One region of the Mediterraneibacter faecis genome, then DNA from elsewhere that is predicted to be linked to it. Evidence: predicted binding sites of a transcription regulator. Region 1 holds the regulator's gene; the other holds the start of a gene.

What was found. The regulator Rex, encoded in region 1, represses fermentation and respiration genes when NADH is low (regulators of the CRP and FNR family bind a similar motif). The targets are predictions, from matches to a motif close to ATTGTTAANTANTTAACAAT.
Region 2: a site for Rex is predicted at 8,420-8,439, ahead of pflB (formate C-acetyltransferase). Genes of this name have one in related genera too.

Annotation. Positions count from the first base shown of each region.
Region 1 covers NZ_AP043803.1:1,736,503-1,747,825, reverse strand. Annotated here, with positions in the region: gene ACZ47Z_RS08250 (D-alanyl-D-alanine carboxypeptidase family protein) at 1-244, shown strand, start outside; gene deoC (deoxyribose-phosphate aldolase) at 378-1,043, shown strand; gene ACZ47Z_RS08240 (metallophosphoesterase) at 1,040-1,969, shown strand; gene ACZ47Z_RS08235 (segregation and condensation protein A) at 1,982-2,734, shown strand; gene scpB (SMC-Scp complex subunit ScpB) at 2,735-3,307, shown strand; gene ACZ47Z_RS08225 (D-alanyl-D-alanine carboxypeptidase family protein) at 3,388-4,680, shown strand; gene ACZ47Z_RS08220 (2-isopropylmalate synthase) at 4,779-6,767, shown strand; gene ACZ47Z_RS08215 (ABC-F family ATP-binding cassette domain-containing protein) at 6,872-8,812, opposite strand; gene ACZ47Z_RS08210 (redox-sensing transcriptional repressor Rex) at 8,978-9,613, shown strand; gene ACZ47Z_RS08205 (bifunctional ADP-dependent NAD(P)H-hydrate dehydratase/NAD(P)H-hydrate epimerase) at 9,732-11,249, shown strand; gene alr (alanine racemase) at 11,253-11,323, shown strand, end outside.
Region 2 covers NZ_AP043803.1:1,003,348-1,014,670, forward strand. Annotated here, with positions in the region: gene ACZ47Z_RS04780 ([FeFe] hydrogenase, group A) at 1-480, opposite strand, end outside; gene ACZ47Z_RS04785 (NAD(P)-binding protein) at 474-2,306, opposite strand; gene glgX (glycogen debranching protein GlgX) at 2,550-4,637, opposite strand; gene ACZ47Z_RS04795 (Mrp/NBP35 family ATP-binding protein) at 4,800-5,630, shown strand; gene ACZ47Z_RS04800 (alpha/beta hydrolase) at 5,784-6,794, shown strand; gene ACZ47Z_RS04805 (histidine phosphatase family protein) at 6,791-7,564, shown strand; gene ACZ47Z_RS04810 (GNAT family N-acetyltransferase) at 7,607-8,092, opposite strand; gene pflB (formate C-acetyltransferase) at 8,506-10,758, shown strand; gene pflA (pyruvate formate-lyase-activating protein) at 10,870-11,323, shown strand, end outside.

The DNA.
Region 1 (11,323 bases):
GATTCAATATGAGGAAGGATTTACTTATGTAGATACGGAAGGATCCGATTTATCGAAAGTCGAAGAAGTAACAGAAATTCCAGATGAAGTAAAAGCACCTGTGAAAAAAGGGGACACAATTGGCCGGATTTGTTATCGGATAAGCGGGAAAGAAATCGGATCCGTAAATCTGATCGCTTCAACACCTGTGGAAAAGGCAGAATTTGGAGATTATCTAAAAAAGATTTGGAAGAAATTATTATAACACTTGTCTGGAACATGGAAAATGTTTTATAATAAAGGGTACGAATGCGGGTAGCTCAGAATAATTTTTAGTCTGTTTTATGAAATTTTACTACCCGCAATGGATATAAAAATACAGGAGGCAGATTAAATTAATGATTACAGAACGTATTGATCATACATTATTAAGAGCAGATGCAACAGAGGAAGATATCCGTGGATTATGTGAGGAAGCAGTTACGTACGGATTTCATTCTGTTTGTGTGAATTCAAGTTGTGTTGCGCTTTGTGCCTCTCTTCTGAAAAATACAGGAATTAAAGTATGTACCGTGATTGGCTTTCCGTTAGGAGCAATGTCAACAACTGCGAAGATTGCAGAAGCAACAGCAGCAGTGAAAGACGGCGCAGAAGAGCTGGATATGGTTATCCATATTGGGGCATTGAAGAGTGGAAACTGGGATTATGTAAGAAGAGATATCGGTGCGGTTGTAGCTGCTGCCGGGGATGACGTGATTGTAAAGGTGATTCTTGAGACATGTCTGCTTACAGACGAAGAGATTCAGGAGGCTTGTCTTGTAAGCCGTGATGCAGGTGCAGACTATGTAAAAACTTCTACTGGTTTCTCAACCGGCGGAGCAACTGTAGAAGCAGTATCTCTTATGAAGCGTACGGTTGGCTCTGACATGAAGGTAAAGGCATCCGGTGGTATTCATACACTGGAGGATGCACGGAAGATGTTTTATGCAGGTGCAGACCGTATTGGATCAAGCTCCGGTGTGGCGATTGCAGAAGCTGAGATGTCCGAGATACATACGATATGAGCATCTTAGGTTTTTTCACTGTTCTTTTTCCGATTGTGTGCGCGGTTATATTAGCAGAAATGTATCGGGAGCAGCATTCTTTTTGTGTAACACATTACGAAGTACATTCACCAAAGATAACTTGCACAGCCGAAAAAGACCCAGTGAACAGAATTATTTTTTTAAGTGATATGCACAACCATGTTTATGGTAAGCAGAACAATAAATTGTTCGAAGCTATAAAAGCAGAGCAGCCGGATCTGATTTTGATTGGCGGAGATATGCTGGTGGCAAAAAATGACGTGCGATACCAAGAGGCACTGGATTTTGTCAGTCGTCTGCCGCAGCTCTGCCCGGTTTATTATGCCAGTGGAAATCATGAACAGAGAATCAAAGAGAATCAGGAAAACTATTCTTTGTGTTATGAAGAGTATCGTAAAAAGTTACAGGCAGAAGGGGTTCGTTTTCTGGAAAATGAAAGTTGCGATATTCTGTTGGGAAATCAACACATTTATATCAGCGGATTGGAACTCCCACTGATTGTGAATAAAAAATTCCGCAAGGCGGATGTCACCGCTGAAGATGTACGCAGATGCCTGGGAGAAAAGCACACTACAGGAAATCAGAAAAAACAGCAGGAGACAACAGAGAATTTCGCAGACAACAGTTATCACATTCTGCTTGCCCACAATCCATCCTATATGGAAGCTTATAAGGAATGGGGTTCCGATCTGATTTTGTCTGGACATTTACATGGAGGATGTGTACGCTTGCCGGGAATTGGCGGCGTGATCACTCCGCAGGCATTTCTTTTTCCAAAATATTCAGGAGAGATGACCGTGGAGGGAGAACAGACGATCATCGTCAGCAAAGGGCTTGGAACGCATACATTTAATGTGAGACTGTTCAATCCGGCAGAAGTGATTGCAATCACCCTTTGCAGATAAAAGGAGATTATTATGGGAATACCGGTAAAACTGGAAGTATTTGAAGGGCCGTTGGATCTGCTCCTTCATCTGATCGAGAAGAATAAAGTAGATATTTACGATATCCCCATTGTGGAGATTACGAATCAGTACATGGAATATATCCGTCAGATGCAACGGGAAGATCTGAATGTGATGAGTGAATTTCTTGTTATGGCAGCGACGTTGTTGGATATTAAATGCAAGATGCTTCTTCCAAAAGAAGTCAAAGAAGACGGAGAAGAAGAAGATCCAAGGCAGGAACTGGTTGAACAGCTGCTGCAATATAAAATGTATAAATACATGTCTTATGAGCTCAGAGACCGTCAGGTAGATGCGGATCTGATTTTATATAAGAATCCGACAATTCCGGAAGAAGTTCTGGAATATGTGGAGCCAGTTGATCTTGACCTTTTACTTGGGGATCTGACAATGGTACAGTTAAAGAAAGTTTTTCAGGAAGTTATGCGTCGGCAGACAGATAAAGTGGATCCGGTAAGAAGTAAATTTGGCAAGATTGAGAAAGAGGAAGTTTCACTCACAGATAAGTTCCTTTATGTGCGTGATTATTTACAAGAACACCGCCGGTTCAGTTTCCGTCAGCTTCTTCAGAAGCAGAAGAGTAAAATGCATGTTGTTGTTACATTTCTTGCGATTCTTGAAATGATGAAGCTGGGTGAAATTTATGTTGAACAAGAATCTACTTGTGGTGAGATCATGATTGAGAGAAAAGGAGACGTAGTGTAAATGGCAGGAGTAAAAACACTTCAGGCTGCAATTGAAGCTATTTTATTTACAATGGGAGAGTCTGTTGAACTAAGTAAAATTGCGAAAGCAATCGAACAGGATGAACAGACAACCGAAGAATTACTTCGGGATCTGATGAAGAAATACGAATCAAAGAACAGAGGAATCCGCATCATTGAACTGGACAAGTCTTATCAGATGTGTACAAAGAAGGAAATGTATGACTATCTGATCCGTGTGGCAAAGCAGCCAAAGAAATATACTCTGACGGACGTTCTTCTTGAGACAATGTCAATCATTGCATACAAACAGCCGATCACTAAGATCGAGGTAGAGAAGATCCGCGGAGTAAAATCTGATCACGCAGTAAATAAACTTGTGGAATATGGTCTGGTAGAAGAAGTCGGAAGACTTGATGCACCGGGAAGACCAATTCTTTTCGGCACGACGGAAGAATTCTTAAGAAGATTCAGTGTACCGTCGATTGATGATCTTCCGTCATTGAATCCGGAACAGCTGGAACATTTCAAAGAAGAAGCAGAAGATGAGGCAAAGATCCGTATGGACATTTGATTTTTGAATTCTACAACTTGCATTGGAATCATAAAATTAAAAGAAGAATGGAGCTTCCAATATAAACAGGAAATCAATTGATGATAGAATTTAAAAAGTGGTATTTCAGAATCTATTTATTCTTTGTTCGCATACTGATTATCAGCATGATCATTGGAATTTCTTTTCCGGTTCATGTTTTTGGAACTACTGAGCTAAAACAATTATACGCCCTGTCTGCCGTCTTAATGGATGCAGACAGTGGGCGTATTTTATTTTCCAAAAATGGACAGGAAGAACGGGCAATGGCAAGTACAACAAAGATTATGACTTGCATCCTTGCATTAGAGAGCGGCATAATGGATTCAGAAAATCCGATTGTTACAGTAAGCGATCAGGCTGCGGCACAGCCAAAGGTACATCTTGGAATGGTTGCAGGAGAACGGTTTTATTTAAAAGATCTTCTTTATTCCTTAATGCTGGAGTCACATAATGACTCTGGGGTTGCAATTGCAGAAGCTGTTGCCGGAAGTGTAGAGAAATTCGCAGATCTGATGAACCAAAAAGCGTGGACGATCGGCTGTTATTCTACTTATTTTATCACACCAAATGGATTAGATGCAGCAGATTCAAATGGAATCCATCACACTACAGCAGAAGATCTTGCAAGGATCATGCGTTATTGTATTATGAATTCTAAGAAACAGGAAGAATTTCTTACGATCACGCGTACCGAAACCTATCAGTTTCAAGATGTTGAAGGAAAACGGTCGTTCAGCTGTTATAATCATAATGCATTCTTAAATATGATGGACGGCGCTCTTTCCGGAAAAACAGGATTTACTTCAGATGCCGGATATTGTTATGTCGGTGCGTTGCGTAGAGATAAGCGGACATTTATTGTTGCACTCCTTGCCTGCGGATGGCCAAATAATAAGAGTTATAAATGGTCCGATATGAGAACTCTTATGACTTATGCTTTAGATCATTATCAATATAAGACATTTGAAATGGAATTACCTGTCCGACAGATATTTATTAATAATGGGATAAAAGCACATTCAGATATGATAGCTTATCCCGGTAAAAACGGAACCAAGATTTCTCTTACTGCAAATCTGACACCTGTTTCTTTCCTATTGAAAGAAGATGAAACGATTTCTGTTGACTATGAGATTCCTGATCAGTTGGATGCTCCTGTAAGGAAAGGAATGCAAGTCGGCAGGATTCGCTGCACGTTAAATGACAAATTGATCCGTGAATATCCCGTCTATACAACACAGAATGCAGAAAAGAGAACCTTCAAAAAATGTGTAGAATATATTTTCCACCTGTTTTCTATACAAAATTCGTACCAAAAAGCAGGAAATATTAAAAAAGATCAAGCGAGGTGATTAAAATAGTCACTACAATCTAAGACTTTCCTGTGCTAATATAAACGAGTGTTAAAAAACAACAACTAAATTGATTAAATATAAGAGAGGTACACATTATGGAAAACTGGAGGAAATACGAAAAGACTTACTTTATGCCACCTGAGCCATGTTATGACTGGGTAAAGAAAGATTCAATTGACAAAGCACCAATCTGGTGCAGTGTTGACTTGAGAGATGGTAACCAGGCACTTATCGAGCCGATGAGTCTGGATGAAAAGTTGGAATTCTTCCAGCTGCTTGTGGATGTAGGATTCAAGATGATCGAAGTCGGATTCCCAGCTGCGTCTGAGACGGAATATCAGTTTTTAAGAACATTGATCGAGCAGAACATGATTCCGGATGACGTTACGATCCAGGTTCTGACACAGGCAAGAGAGCATATTATCAGAAAAACATTTGACGCTGTCAAAGGTGCTCCACATGCTATTATCCATGTATACAATTCAACATCTGTTGCACAGAGAGAACAGGTATTTAAGAAAGATAAAGAGCAGGTAAAACAGATTGCAATTGACGGTGCAAAACTTTTGAAAGAGTTAGCAGAAGAAACAGATGGAAACTTTACGTTCCAGTACAGCCCGGAAAGTTTTCAGGGAACAGAAGTTGACTATGCCTTAGAAGTCTGCAATGCAGTTCTTGAGATCTGGCAGCCAACAGCTGACAACAAAGCAATTATCAACCTGCCTACAACAGTGGAAAATGCTATGCCTCATGTATTCGCAAGTCAGGTAGAGTATTTTAACAAGCATCTGCGCGACAGAGAGAATGTAATTCTTTCTCTGCACCCGCACAATGACAGAGGATCAGGAGTTTCAGATGCTGAGCTCGGAATCCTTGCCGGTGCTGATAAAATCGAAGGAACATTGTTCGGAAACGGAGAGAGAACAGGTAACGTAGATATTATTACACTTGCAATGAATATGTTTTCTCAGGGTGTGAATCCGGGACTTGATTTCTCTAATATGAGTGACATTTGTGAAATCTATGAACGCGTAACAAGAATGAAAGTTTCTCCGCGCCAGCCATATGCAGGAGATCTTGTATTTACAGCATTCTCCGGTTCACATCAGGATGCGATTGCGAAAGGTATGACCTGGAGAGAGGAGCATGACTGTCAGACATGGACTGTTCCATATCTCCCGATCGATCCACAGGATGTTGGCAGAAGATACGATTCCGATGTAATTCGTATTAACAGCCAGTCAGGAAAGGGTGGCGTAAACTATATCCTGAAGCAGAGCTTTGGAATCAGCTTACCGGAAAAGATGAGAGAAGAAGTCGGATATCTTATAAAAGATGTTTCCGACAAGGCTCACGAAGAACTTACACCAGACAATGTATATCATATCTTTGAAGACCATTACATCAATGCGAAACCAATTTTCAGTGTTGATGAATGCCACTTTAAACAAGAAGATGGAATTGTCGCAGAAGCAACGATTCACCACAATGGAAGCAACCGCAAGATCACAGGTGTTGGAAACGGACGTCTGGATGCTGTCAGCAATGCAATCAAGCATTATTTTGATATCGAGTTTGAACTTGCATTTTACGAGGAGCATTCTTTGACAAAAGGATCTTCTTCCAGAGCTGTTGCTTATGTCGGTGTTATTTCCAACAAGAAGCGTTACTGGGGTGTCGGAGTTGATGCCGATATTATCAAAGCATCTATTGAAGCACTCGTTGTTGCAGTGAATAAATTGGATAGCGTACAGAGATCCCAGACATGCAAGGATGAAAGATTATTAGATATTACAAATTATATTTACGCAAATTATAAAGAAGTTACATTGGACGATCTTGCTGAGAAGTTCTTCCTTTCAAAACCATATTTGTCAAAATACATTAAAGAAAAATCAGGAATGACATTTGGGGATATTCTGAAAGAAATCCGTATGAAAAAGGCAAGAGCAATGCTTAAGAGCAGCAGTGCAACTGTAGAAAGTATTGCAGAATCTGTGGGATATCAGAATGTAGAGCATTTTAACAGAACATTTAAAAAACTGTATAATATCACACCGGTACAGTATAGAAACAAACCTTGATCCCAATTCGAGTTTGACTAAATTTAAAAATGTAATCTTAAAACAAATCGCCTGACAGTTACCATAAGTAGTAGCTGTCAGGCGATTACTGTTATGCAGATTCATTATTCTGCTAATTCTTCCCACAATGCATACAATTCTTCTAATCTTGCTTCATTTGCAGCACGTTCTGTTGAAAGTTTCTGGCACTCAATAGAGTTCGAATAAACTTCCTCTTTCGTCAGTTCCTCGTCAATCTCTGTGTTGCGATCTTCAAGTTTTGCGATTTCTTCTTCTGTTTTCTTCAACTCATTTTTACGTTTACGTTCACGTGCCTGCTGTTCCTTCTGTTCCTGCCAGCTTAATTTTGAATCCGAAGCAGGAGTGGATGCAGCAGAATCACCTGAATTGGATACATTTTCTGCATTTGTTTCATTTCCAGAAGCATAAGCAAGTGTCAGTGCTTCTTTTTTCTCCAGATAATAATCGTAGTTTCCGATGTAATTAACAAATGTCTGATTCACCAGTTCAAGGATCCGGGAGGCGGTCTGATTGATAAAATAACGGTCATGGGATACATAAAGTATCGTTCCGCTGTAGTTATTTAATGCTTCTTCCAGAATTTCTTTGGAAGTAATATCCAGATGGTTGGTTGGCTCATCAAGGATTAGAAAATTTGCTTCCGAAAGCATAAGTTTGGCAAGTGATACGCGGCCTTTTTCTCCACCGCTTAATGTATGAATTTCTTTGAACACTTCATCTCCGGTAAACTGGAATGCAGCGAGTGTATTTCTGATCTGTGTATTGGTAAGATCAGGATAGTCATCAGAAATCTCATCAAAAATGGTCTTATCATCATGAAGTACGTGATGTTCCTGGTCGTAATAACCAATCGTCACTTTGGATCCAAGTGTGAATTCACCCTGATCCGCTGCAATTACCTGATTAATAATCTTTAAAAGTGTTGTCTTTCCGGTTCCATTATCACCAATCACAGCGACATGTTCGCCACGTTTGATTTCAAAACTGATATCATGGAAGAGAACCTGACTGTCAAATTGCTTTGAGAGATGTTCCACTGTAAGAACATCATTTCCGCTGATCTGCGATGGTTCCAGCGTAAAATGCATTTCTTTCGTACTGTCAACCGGTTTGTCCAATGGCGTAATCCTGTCAAGCATTTTCTCACGACTCTCTGCACGTTTGATTGATTTTTCACGATTGAAAGACTTTAATTTTTCAATAACTGCCTGCTGATGTTTGATCTCACGCTGCTGATTCATGTATTCTTTCAGCTGTGCATCTCGGATCTGCTGTTTTTTCATTGCATAATCTTTATAATTTCCAAGGTACATGCGAACCTGTGCATTATCAATCTCAACAACTTTTGTAACAACACGATTCAGGAAATAACGGTCATGAGAGACGATAAATACAGCTCCGGAATAATTGATCAGATATGTTTCCAGCCAGGCAATGGAATTCAGATCCAAGTGGTTTGTCGGCTCGTCAAGCAGGAGGATATCCGGACTTGTAAGAAGTAATTTCCCGAGAGAAACACGGGTCTTCTGACCTCCTGAAAGTGTATCTGTCTGTTTATTAAAATCATCTTCCGTAAACCCAAGTCCCTTTAATACACCTGTAATCTCGCTTTCGCAGGCATAACCGTTTCTTGCATCAAATTCGGACTGTAGACGGTTGTAGGTCTCCAGGCGGTTCTGCAATTCCTCGCCTTCCAAATGCTTCAGTTCATGTTCGATGGAACGAATCTGAGCTTCCATTGCAAAAATATCCGCTTTTGCACTTTTCACTTCCTCATAAATGGTATTTCCGGATTTTAAATCCTGACGCTGCGCAAGATAACCGAGTGTCTTTCCTTTCGCGAGAATAACATCTCCACCATCAAGAGGTTCTTCTCCGATGATCATCTTAAGGATTGTTGATTTTCCGGCGCCGTTCACACCGACAAGAGCAGCTTTCTCACGATCTTCGATATGAAAGGAGCCGTCTCGTACAATTTCGTGTTCCCCAAACGCTTTTTCTATATTGTGACATGCGAGTATCATATGTTTTCACCTCGTTTTTTGACTTCTAACATTATCATTATATAGAAAAATGTCGAAAATACAAGGAAAATATATGGATTTTAAGGGTTTTTGCAAAACAAAAGTTTGACAGAACTTTAACTCTTTTATATAATAAAGAGTAGTTTAAGAGTGGAGGGCTAAAAATTGGAACAGAGAAAGATATCACGTGCAGTCATTTCCAGACTTCCGAGATACTACAGATATCTAGGAGATCTGCTGGAGGCTGGCGTAGAGAGAATTTCATCCAGTGACCTGAGTAAGAAGATGCATGTAACGGCTTCACAGATACGTCAGGATTTGAATAATTTCGGTGGTTTCGGCCAACAGGGATACGGATACAATGTGAAATATCTTTATACAGAGATTGGCAAGATTTTGGGATTGGATAGAAGTCATAATTTTATTATCATTGGTGCCGGTAATTTAGGACAGGCACTGGCAAACTATGCTTCTTTCGAAAGAAGCGGATTTATTCTGAAAAGTCTTTTCGATGTGAATCCTCGACTGGAAGGCGTAACGATCAGAGGGATTCCTGTGCGTATGGTTGATGAACTAGAAGATTTTCTTAAGAATAATGACATTGAAATTGCTGCACTGACACTTCCAAAATCGAAAGCAATTGAAGTTGCTGATATTCTGGTAGATAACGGTGTGAAGGGAATCTGGAATTTTGCACATACGGACCTTTCCCTTCCAAAGGATGTGGTCGTTGAGAATGTACATTTATCTGACACACTGATGAAGTTATCTTACAACCTTTGTCAGCAGGATAAAGAATAGAATCTGGCAGGCTGCAAGGATGCTGCGGGACCAACCGACGAAAGGAGGTTCCGCAGCATCTGTTCATGTTAAAGGAATGTAACGGAATGTAAAGTGATAGAAAGGTCAGGCGATAAGCATGAGATATCTTCCAAATGGGAAGCAGATGAGTGAAGCTGATGCACACACAATTCATAAAATTGGGATTCCATCCCTTGTACTTATGGAACGTGCAGCACTTCAGATTGTCGAGACAATGCATAAGAAAAATATTTCCACAGAAAAAAGTCTGATTGTTTGTGGAAGCGGCAACAATGGTGGAGACGGATTTGCAGTAGCAAGGCTCTTAACCGAACAGGGAAAGCATGCAGATGTACTATTTGCAGGGAGAGAAGCTTCTTTAAGTGAAGAATGTCGATGTCAGAAACAGATTGTCGAAAATATGGGGATTTCTGTATTCACAGAATTCCCGGATGAAGAATATACTGTAATAATTGATGCTGTATTTGGTGTTGGACTCTGCCGTGAAATCACAGGACATTATAAAGATGTGATCGACTGGATGAATCTTCAGGATGCAGAAAAAGTTGCTGTTGATATTCCATCCGGAATCTGTGCTGCAACAGGAAAGATTCTTGGGACAGCATTTCGAGCCGACCTTACAGTATGTATGGCATGTGTAAAATTAGGTTGTGAGCTTTTCCCTGGCAAGTCGTATGCAGGAGAGAGCATTCCGGTTGCGATTGGAATTGATCCGAAATATTTTTCGAATCACCTGGATGTTTGTTATACCTTTGACAAAAATGATCTTGGAAAACTTCTTCCTTCGAGAATGATGAATTCGCACAAGGGAAGTTATGGAAAAGTTCTTATGATCACCGGAAGTCCCGGGATGGCTGGTGCTGCATTTTTTTCTGCCTGTGCTGCCTATACAGTTGGTGCCGGTCTAGTACAGATTTATACAGCAAGTGAAAACCGTCTGGCACTGCAGGAACTTCTTCCGGAGGCAATCATATCCTGCTATGATTCTTATGATGACAGTCAACTGTCTCATCTTCTTGACTGGGCTGATGTGGTTTGTATTGGCTGTGGACTTGGAATGGGACAGATTTCCGAAAAGATATTGAAAAATGTATTGAAAAAGGTATCTTGTCCATGTGTCATAGATGCCGATGGACTTAATTTACTGAGCAGGAATATAGAGTTATTAAATCAATGTTGTGCACCTGTGATTTTAACTCCACATATGAAAGAAATGTCAAGGCTGACCGGATGGAGTATTGATACGATCATGGAAGATCGCTTCCAGGCACTTGATCAGATCATAAAACAATCCGGACCGGATACAAAATCATCCATAATCTGTGTGTTAAAAGACAGTCGTACTGTTGTCGCACAGACAAATCGGCAGAAATTTGTAAATCTCGCTGGTAATAACTCTATGGCAAAAGGTGGTTCCGGAGACGTTCTTGCCGGAACGATTGCAGGACTTCTTGCACAGCATATGGCACCATTCGAAGCCGCTGCTGTGGGAGTTTTCCTACATGCCTGTGGTGGAGATGAAGCGAAAAAGAGCAAAGGAAGTTACAGCGTATTAGCCAGAGACCTGATTCAGGGTATGGCCGATGCAATGAAAAATGCAAAGGAGTGCAGATAAATTATGAAACAGTATAACAGAGTATGTGCCAGGATCAATCTGGACGCAATTGCATATAATATGGAACAGATGAA
Region 2 (11,323 bases), 730 kb from region 1:
TCCCTGGATCTTGTCACAAATCTGGATACAGCGCATACATTTGATACATTTGCGTGAATCACGGATGAGTGGGAATGTCTTGTCCCAAGGTGTATCTTCAAAGCGTTCTTTGAACGGAAGATCGATCAGGTTCAGATCATTTGCAACCTGCTGAAGTGTACAGTTCCCGCTTCTGACACAGGTTGCACATTTGCAGTCATGCTGGGAAAGGATAAGCTGTACAGTCTGTCTTCTTGCAATGCGTACCTTCGGGCTGTTCGTGTAGATCACCATGCCTTCGGTTACAACGTTATTACAGGATGTGACCAGACGATCTTTCCCTTCAATTTCAACAACACAGACACGGCATGCCGCAATCTCGTTGATATCTTTTAAATAACATAATTTCGGAATCGGAGTTCCAAGTTTTGCCGCAGCTTCCATGATAGTAGTTCCGGAAGGTACGGATATTTTCTGATTATCAATTGTAATATTTACCATTTTTCTTTCCGACCTCCTTTAAAGATACCATAACCGAAGTGGTCGCAGCGCAGGCATCTGTGGGATTCCTGTTTTGCTTCGGCTTCTGTCATACAGTTTTCAACACCTTCAAAATCACAGACACGGCTGCAAGCTTCACGTTCTGTAAGTTCAACTCTTCCGCAAGGTTCACGGTCGCTTAAGCGAGGCTCCGGAATCTCAACATCGCAGCTGATGATATGGTGGAAACCAAGATATTCATCGATATTGGCTGCAACAACCTTTGAAGCGGCGATTGCTTTGATTACAGAAGCAGGTCCGGATGCACAGTCTCCACCGGCGAATACGCCAGGGATATTGTCGAAACCGCCATAACGCTCTGTCATGATCTTACCGCGGGAAACCGGAACACCGGCTTCAGCGAAGTGTTCAGATTCGATATCCTGACCAATCGCAACGATGAGTGTCTGACAAGGGATAAGGAAATCTTCTTCACCTGTCGGACAGACACTTGCACGCCCATCTTTGATCTTGCTGATCATCTGTGGTGTGACGTAGATACCTGAAACGTGTCCGTTCTTATCAGTCTCGATTCTGGATGGCGCTTTCAGTGTAAGTACTTCAATTCCCTCTGCAACTGCACCTTCGATCTCAGCCGGAAGAGCAGTCATATCTGCAGTACGGCGTCTGTAAACGATACTTACTTTTTTAGCACCGAGACGTTTTGCTGTGCGGACGGCGTCCATGGAAACGTTACCGCCACCGATGACAGCAACTTCCTGTCCGGTAAGATCAGGGCTCTTGTCTGCTCCAACATCACGAAGGAAGGACACAGCAGAGATGACGCCTTCTGCATGTTCGCCTTCGATACCAAGCTTCTTATCAGTGCTTGCACCGATGGAAATAAGAACAGCATCATATTCCTGGCGGAGACTCTGAATTGTGATATCTTTACCAATACGTTTTCCAAATTCTACCTGAACTCCTGTCTCAAGGATTGCCTGAATATCTTCGTCAAGACGATCTTTTGGAAGTCTGTAGTTCGGGATTCCATAGCGGAGCATTCCGCCGAGCTTTGGAAGCATCTCGAATACGGTTGTCTGATGTCCCATCAACTGCAGGTAGTAAGCAGCACTGAGTCCACCAGGTCCACCGCCTACGACAGCGATACGCTTTCCGGTGGAAGGTGCGCATTCCGGTGGTGGAACCTTGCCTGCATAATCAGCGGCCATACGTTTCAGTCCACGGATATTGATGGCATCATCTACGATATTTCTACGGCAGCGGGCCTCACAAGGATGCTCACAAATAAAACCGCAGGTTGTCGGGAACGGATTATCCTTACGGATCAGACGGATTGCGTCAGCGTAACGGCCCTCTCCGGTCAGCGCGATATATCCAGGGATATCAACATGTGCAGGACAGAGAGAAACGCAAGGTACAGGCTGTGTATAGTGGCAGGTACAGCGTCCCTGACGGACATGTTCTTCATAATCTTCGCGACAGTCTCTTAAGCTCTTATGTACCATGGCACCGGCTTCATATCCGATCGGACAGTCAGATCCTTCGCGAATGGATTCAGACAATGTGTCAATCAGATCAAGTGTCTCCATTGTAGCAGTACCGTTCATAACATCTGTCAGAAGGTTCTTCAATTGCCACAGCCCAACGCGGCACGGGGTACATTTTCCGCAGGATTGTGTCTGACACATCTCGATGAATGCACGAGTCATGTCAACCGGACATAATCCCGGAGGGCTGGATTCAATTCTGCGTTCCAGATCTTTGTACAGCTCTTCAACGACGAGCTGGCCTTTGTCTGGACCTGGGATTTCAAGTCTACTCATTTTAAACCTCTCCTTTTACCATAACGTTCATTACTGACTGATTTTAAAATAGGAAATGTATTTGAAAAAACCTATCTTCAAACCAGTAAAGTTCCATTTAGTAATATTCTACAAATAAATCTAAAAATTATCAAGAAAAGTTTAAAAAATGACAAGCCTGTTATTTATTATACAAACAACAAGCTTGTTAAAAATAAACAAAAATATTCTAAAAAATATTGAGAAATAGATAAAAAAATCAATTCATATAGCGGTAGCAACGAAAATAATAACAGAGCGTTCACCTAAAAATATTTTAGATTCTACCGTAGGCATTGAATTTTTGTGAAAAAACTGACATTTAGCATCGCCGGTGTTGACCGCAACTTTCCATTTGTAATGTTCAGGAAGTTCCGGCAGAGTGAGTGTGACCGGAAACCATCCGGAATTTACAGCCAGATAAACAAGGTCTTCTTCTTGTATTGCTTCATCATAACCTGCGAATCGTACACAGACAACATGGCGGTCACCGGAGAAATTTGTCTCATCCGGAGTGAGCCCATGCGTGCTCATTGCCGGAACACCAAGATAGCTTGGCTCTAGATCCTTACGGATGACAGGGTGATCTTTGCGGAACTGGATCATATATTGAAAGAAATCGAACAGATCCTTATTTTTTTTGAGGAGACTCCAGTCCAGCCAGGAGATCAGGTTATCCTGGCAATAAGGGTTATTATTTCCATAACGTGTGTCTGCAAATTCATCACCGGAGAGGAACATTGGAGTTCCGCGGCTGCAAAGCAGAACGGCACAGGCATTTTTCATCAGTCGTTTACGAAGTGCCAGAATGGCAGGATCATCTGTTTCGCCTTCTACGCCACAGTTCCAGCTGTTATTGTCGTCAGCTCCGTCAGTGTTCCCCCAACCGTTGGCTTCATTATGCTTCTGGTTATAACTGTACAGATCATAAAGCGTGAATCCATCATGACAGGTGAGAAAGTTGATGGAAGCATTTCCACCTCGGTAAGCAGGATCGTACAGATCAGGAGAACCTGTGATTCTTGCTGCAGCAGTCTGGGCAAGGAAGTCATCTCCTTTTAAAAAGCGGCGCATATCATCACGGTAGCGCCCATTCCATTCAGCCCAGCGCTTCCAGGAAGGGAAGGAACCGACCTGATAAAGTCCGCCGGCATCCCATGCTTCAGCGATCAGTTTTACATTTCCAAGGATTGAGTCGAATGCAAGGCTTCGCAGAAGCGGTGGTTGGCTTAGAGGGGTTCCGTCATCATTTCGCCCAAGAATGGAAGCAAGATCAAAACGGAATCCATCTATACGGTATTCGATGACCCAGTAACGCAGACACTCCAAAATCATGTCTCGTACAACAGGGTGATTGCAGTTCAGTGTATTTCCACATCCGCTGAAATTATAATAATGTCCGTCCGGAGTCAACATATAGTAAATGTTGTTGTCAAAGCCTTTGAAAGAAAAGCACGGACCGAATTCATTTCCCTCAGCAGTGTGGTTGAAGACGACATCGAGGATCACTTCTATACCATTGTCATGGAGATCTTTGATCAGTGTCTTGAGTTCCAGTCCTTCGCGGTTATATTCCATAGAAGAACAGTAGCTTGTATTTGGTGCAAAGAAACTGACAGGATTATATCCCCAGAAATCAATAAGTTCATTTTCATCAATCAATCGTACATCACGCATCTCATCAAATTCGAAGATTGGCATTAGTTCAACAGCATTGACTCCAAGTTCTTTCAAATAAGGAATCTTTTCGCGCAGGCCTTCGAATGTACCGTGGTGCTTAACACCGGAACTTTCATCCATGGTAAATCCGCGGACGTGTAGCTCGTAGATGATCAAGTCTTCCATAGGAATAGAATGGTGACGTTGGTCACCCCAGTCAAAGTTGGATTGTACCACACGGGCACGATAACCATGCTGGGCGTTATTTACATGCCCCCACTGGCTTTGTCCGGTGACGGCGCGCGCATAAGGATCCAGCAGGATTTTGTTTTTATCAAAACGGAGTCCTTTCTTTTCATCATAAGGACCATCCAATCGATAGGCGTACTCAAATTCTTCGATATCCAGATCAAAGACGATCATAGAATAGCAGAAACCAATCCTGTAACTTTCCGGAAATGGAATCACGGCGTAAGGTTCTTCGGCTTTGCGGTGAAACAGCAGAAGCTCGCAGGAGGTAGCTCCGTGTGTATGAATCGTAAAGTTGACACCACCCGGGATAGCGACTGCACCAAATTCACGGAAAAAGCCGGGACGGATCTGGAATCCATTGACGGTATCGATTGGCTTGAGCTGTTCGGATATTACTGGCATATAGGAAAACTCCTTTCTAATTGTATTCAAGTTAGAATGAATTAAGAATTAACATAAGTATAACACTTAGAAAAATAAAAGCATAGGTTCAGCCTATCATTCTGTGAGAAAATGTGCTACAATGATACCACTATTTATTTGTAGAAAAGAGGTTATGGTATTATGGCAGAAGAGCAGAAAACAGCAGGATGTTCAGAGGAATCCTGTGCCAGCTGTGCCAGTGCAGGAACATGCACAAGTAAGAAAGTTGATATGCATGAACCGATGAACATGTATTCATCTATTAAAAAAGTGATCGGCGTTGTCAGTGGAAAGGGCGGCGTTGGTAAGTCACTCGTGACAGCATCCCTTGCAAGAATGATGAGAGCAAAAGGATATAATGTTGGTATCATGGATGCAGATATTACAGGTCCATCTATCCCAAAGATGTATGGACTTCATGAGATGGCAGTAGGAACTGAGCAGGGAATTCTTCCATGTGAAGCAGCAGATGGAACAAAGATCATGTCTGTCAATCTTCTTTTGGAAGACGAGGAAGCACCGGTTATCTGGAGGGGACCAGTGATCGCAGGTGTTGTAAAGCAGTTCTGGACAGATGTTATGTGGGGAGATCTTGATTATCTCTTCGTTGATATGCCACCTGGAACAGGTGATGTTCCGCTGACAGTATTCCAGTCTCTTCCGGTTGATGGCGTTGTGATCGTTACATCTCCGCAGGATCTTGTACAGATGATCGTGAAGAAGGCATATGGAATGGCGAAGCAGATGAATATTCCGGTTCTTGGAATTGTTGAGAACTACAGTTATGTGAAATGTCCGGATTGTGGCAAAGAGATCAAAGTATTTGGCGAGAGCCACATTGACGAGATCGCAGCAGATCTTAATGTTCCGGTTCTTGGAAAGATGCCGCTTGACCCGGCAATCGCGCAGATGGTTGAGGAAGAGAAGTTTTCTGAGGCAGAGAATCCATATCTGGAAGGATTCGAACTGTAAAGCAAGTTGAGTGTATGTAATGGGAGTCATGGAAGACAAGGTTGGGGGATCTTGTCTTTCGTGGCTTTTTTACGCGAGCAACGAGCAAAGTCCGTGCTCCTAAAAGAATAACAGAAAAGCACAAATTATAAATCAGACAGGAGGTATTAACACATGATAGGCGAAAGAATAGAATTATGGCACAAAGAAGAATATCATTACCCGGCGGCGCATGGGTTTATCCCGATTATGGTCAGCTATATTCATGAGGATGAGCTGATGCATCCGGCGATGCTGGTGGTTCCGGGAGGCGGTTACAGACTTGTATCGCCTTCGGAAGCACATCTGGTTGCAATGGAATTTTATCAGGCCGGTTATAATGTGTTCGTCCTTGAATATACAGTGAATCCACTGGATGAAGCACCATTAAAGCTTCAGCCGCTGAAAGATATTTCCAGAGCAGTGCGAATGATCCGTTTTCGTGCAGAACAGCTGCATATTTTATCGGATCAGATCGTGGTTTGTGGATTTTCAGCCGGAGGACATCTGTGTGCGAGTCTGTGTGTGCATGGAGCGGATATTGAGGATTCGGATGAAAAATATCAGAAGTTTTCAAACAAACCGGATGCTGCAGTGCTGTCTTATCCGGTAATCACTACAGGAAAGTACACACATAAAGATTCTTTTGTAGCTCTGTTTGGAAAGAATCCTACAAAAAAAGAGCTGGAATATATGTCAATTGAAAAGTATGTAACAAAAGAAATGCCACCATGTTTTATCTGGCAGACAGCAACGGATGGAACCGTTCCAGTACAGAATAGCTATCTTTTAGCCCAGAAATGTCTGGAAGAAGGAGTTCCATTTGCGCACCATGTATTTTCAGAAGGCGTACATGGAATGTCTGTTGCAACAGAGGACTGGCTGGAACGCAGAGGAAGACAGCCTTATACACAGGAGCAGCTTCGTATGCTTGCAGAAGCGATTCTTGCGGGAGAAACTTCATTTTCAAAGGAAAAGGGAGAAGAACTTCTTGTGCAAAATGGGATTGGAAGAACACAGCCACCGAAATGGACAGCAGAGCAGAAAGAAGAAATCCGAAAGACTCTGAAAGAAGTACAGATCTGGCCCAAACTGGCAGAGGAATGGTTGGAGAAAATAATTGATTACAAAGGAGAAGCACGATGAGAATTTTATTGATCCGTCACGGAGATCCGGATTATGTAAATGACACATTAACAGAAAAAGGAAGACGTGAAGCGGCACTGCTTGCAAAACGTGCAGCATCTATGAATATGGGGGAATGCTATAAGTCTCCACTTGGAAGAGCGAAGGATACGGCGGCTCCATGTCTTGAGGTAACTGGGAAAACAGCAGAAATATTGGATTGGCTGCAAGAGTTCCCGGCGCAGGTTGATTTGAATAAAAATCCGGAACTTGAAAAAGCATATCCCGATGTGAAAAAAGAAGGTGAGCATTTCCTGCCTAGAATTGCATGGGATATGGTTCCGGGGTATTGGACAGAACATGAAGCTTATATGGATAAAAATGCATGGCGTGAAACAGAAGTGGCGAAAAATTCTGATCTTGTAGAAGTATACGATCATGTGATTGAAGAATTTGATTGCTTTCTCGCAGAGCATGGATATGTAAGAGAAGGGGCGCATTATCGTGTGGAGAAAGAAAGTGATGAGACAGTGACATTTTTCTGCCATTTCGGAATCAGCTGCGTGCTGTTGTCCCATTTATGGAATGTATCACCATTCGTGCTTTGGCATAGTCTGGCTCTTGCACCGACTTCTGTGACAGAAGTAGTAACAGAAGAGAGAGAACAGGGAACGGCATATTTCCGAGGATTGAAAGTAGGAGATATCTCACATCTCTATGCAGGTGGAGAAGAACCGTCCTTCGCAGCAAGATTCTGTGAGACATATAGCAACAAGGAGCAGAGACATTAAAATCAAATGTCTCTGCTCCTTGCTTTATGGATTTTGGTATTATTAAACCACTTTCTGATAAGCAATTCGTTCTGTTCCATCCTCAACATATACGATTCCGCAATATTTGAATCCATTCTTATCTAACAGATGCTGCATTACGATATTGTCCCGGTGTGTATCAATACGGATGTTGCCGCATTGTTCCAAGGCCCAGTTCAGGCAGAAGGACGCTGCACCTTTTACATTTCCGGTGGAAGTGATGCGGTGGACGACTCCGTAACGGGAGTCGTTGATCCAGTCCCCATCGTAGATGCGCATATAAGTCGGATCAGCCCCTTCTTTATAATAGAAAGTAGCAATGATCTGATCCTGTTCTGTGCAGACATAACTGTTCCCCTCAGTGATGTCATCCAGAATCAACTGTGGAGAAGGATAAGTGTTTTCCCACTGAGAAGCATTTCCGTGAGTTGCCATGAATGTCCGTGCATGTTCATACATCTTAAGAAGTACTTCAAGCTCTTCAGGTTTTGTCTTTCTGATTTCCATAATATTCCTCTTTCATAAACTAAATATAGATACGCTAATGCACTATTATATCAAAAAACAGAACGTAACTCCATTGACAAAAATATAGAGAAAACATGAAACGAAATCGTTATCATAGAGGAAAAGTACCTAGAGTGAATTTTGAAAGAAAAAGAGGCTGTTTATTTGTCTGTAAATCAGACCGTACACATGGGGAAAATGTTCTTTTTACAGTACATTTTTACTGTATTAAAGTTCGTACAATTCCCCGTAAAATGGGCGTTTTTTCGTATATTTTGTACTAAATCGAATACAAAGCGATTTCCGATATTTATTCTCGATTTTACGCTTGTCATTTATTTAACACGGTGTTATACTATGCCCGTAAAACAATTACAAAACTATTTTAGGAAAGAATATAGGAGGATTTTTCAATGGCTAATTTTGAGCAGTGGGCTGGCTTCAAGGGAAGAAAATGGACACACTCTGTAGACGTGCGTGATTTCATCCAGGAGAACTACACACCATATGAAGGTGATGAGTCATTCCTTGAGGGACCAACAGAAGCAACAGACAAATTATGGGGAAGACTGCAGGAACTTCAGAAAGAAGAAAGAGCTAAGGGCGGAGTTCTCGACATGGAGACAGAAGTTGTTTCCGGTCTGACAGCATACGGCCCAGGATATATCGATGAGAGCATGAAAGATCTTGAGCAGATTGTTGGTTTGCAGACAGACAAACCGCTGAAGAGAGCATTCATGCCTTATGGTGGAATCAAGATGGCAGAGCAGGCTTGTACAACATACGGATATCAGCCAAGCGAGAAACTGCATGAGATCTTCACAAAATATCATAAAACACACAACCAGGGAGTATTCGACATCTACACACCAGAGATGAAGAAAGCTCGTCATAACAAGATTATTACAGGACTTCCGGATACATACGGACGTGGACGTATCGTAGGTGACTACCGTCGTGTTGCACTGTATGGTATCGACTTCCTGATCGAGAGAAAACAGTATGACTTCGAGCGTTATGCAAGACACGGCATGAAGGGTGAGGATTTCCGTCTTCGTGAAGAGCTTGCAGATCAGATCAAAGCTCTGAAAGAAATGAAAGAAATGGCTGCAGCTTACGGATTTGATATTTCACAGCCGGCTAAGGATGCTCATGAAGCAGCTCAGTGGCTGTACTTCGGATATCTTGCAGCAATCAAGACTCAGAATGGTGCAGCTATGTCTGTAGGACGTATCTCTACATTCCTTGATATCTATATCGAGAGAGACCTGAAGGCTGGAAAGATCACAGAGAAGGAAGCTCAGGAGATCATCGACCACATGGTAATGAAATTCCGTATGGTTAAGTTCGCAAGAATCCCATCTTACAACCAGCTGTTCTCAGGAGACCCGACATGGGCAACACTTGAGGTTGGTGGACTTGGACAGGACGGACGTTCTATGGTAACAAAGAACGACTATCGTTTCCTTCACACACTGAACAACATGGGACCTTCACCAGAGCCGAACCTGACAGTTCTTTATTCTTCAAGACTGCCAGAGAACTTCAAGAAGTTCGCTTCCCTGATTTCTGTAACAACAAGTTCTATCCAGTATGAGAACGATGATGTTATGCGTCCGGTATGGGGCGATGACTACAGCATCTGCTGCTGTGTATCTGCTACAGAGACAGGTAAAGAGATGCAGTTCTTCGGAGCTCGTGCAAACCTTGCTAAGTGTCTTCTTTACGCTATCAACGGTGGTATCGATGAGAAGAACAAAGTACAGGTAGGACCGGCTTACCAGCCAATTACTTCCGAGTACCTTGATTACGATGAAGTAATGGAGAAATATGACCAGATGATGGAGTGGCTGTCCAAGCTGTATGTTGATACACTGAACATGATCCACTACATGCATGATAAATACTACTATGAGGCAGCTCAGATGTCCCTGATCGACACAGACGTTAAACGTTCTTTCGCAACAGGTATTGCTGGATTCTCACATGTAGTTGACTCCCTGAGCGCTATCAAATACGCTAAGGTTAAAGTTGTCCGTGACGAAGATGGTCTTGCAACAGACTTCGAGATTGAGGGAGACTTCCCAAGATACGGTAACGATGATGACCGTGCAGATGAGATTGCTGTATGGCTTCTGAAGAAATTCATGCACAAACTGAACAAGTGCCACACATACAGACATTCTGTACCGACAACATCTATCCTTACAATTACATCTAACGTTGTATATGGTAAGGCTACAGGATCTCTTCCGGACGGAAGAAAGGCTGGAGAGCCACTTTCACCAGGAGCTAACCCGTCTTACGGCGCAGAGCAGAGCGGACTTCTTGCTTCTCTTAACTCTGTTGCTAAGCTTCCTTACGAGCTTGCACTTGACGGAATCTCTAATACACAGACAATCAACCCAGGTGCACTTGGACATTCTGATGAAGAGCGTAAAGAGAACCTTGCTCACGTACTTGACGGATACTTCGATCAGGGAGCACATCACCTGAACGTAAACGTATTTGGTGTTGAGAAGCTGAAAGATGCTATGGAGCACCCAGAGAAACCTGAGTACGCTAACTTCACAATCCGTGTATCAGGATACGCTGTTAAGTTTATCGACCTTACTCGTGAGCAGCAGCTTGACGTTATCGCAAGAACTTGCCATGACCACATGTAAATAATGTTGCGATTTGCGGATAAAAGATCATAAATAACAGATAATATATCAGGACGCAGTCATTTCACCATGCTGCGTCCTTTTTTAAACAAAATTTAGGAGGGAAAGACAATGTCAGAAGTAAAAGGATACATTCACTCAACAGAAAGCTTCGGTTCCGTTGACGGACCTGGCGTACGCTTTATCATTTTTGTAAGCGGATGTCCAATGCGCTGCCAGTTCTGCCACAACCCGGACACATGGAAGATGCAGGACGGCGAACTGAAGACAACAGATGAACTGCTTAAGACAGCACTTCGCTATAAAAGCTACTGGAAAGATAAAGGTGGTATCACAGTCAGCGGTGGAGAGCCACTGATGCAGATGGATTTCCTGATTGACCTTTTCAAGAAAGCGAAAGAACAGGGAGTTCATACCAATATTGATACAAGCGGAGCTGTATTTACAAAGGAAGAACCATTCTTTGGTAAAATGCAGGAGCTGCTGAAATACACAGATATGCTGATGCTTGACATCAAACACATTGATGATGAGCAGCATAAGATTCTCACGGGACAGAGCAACA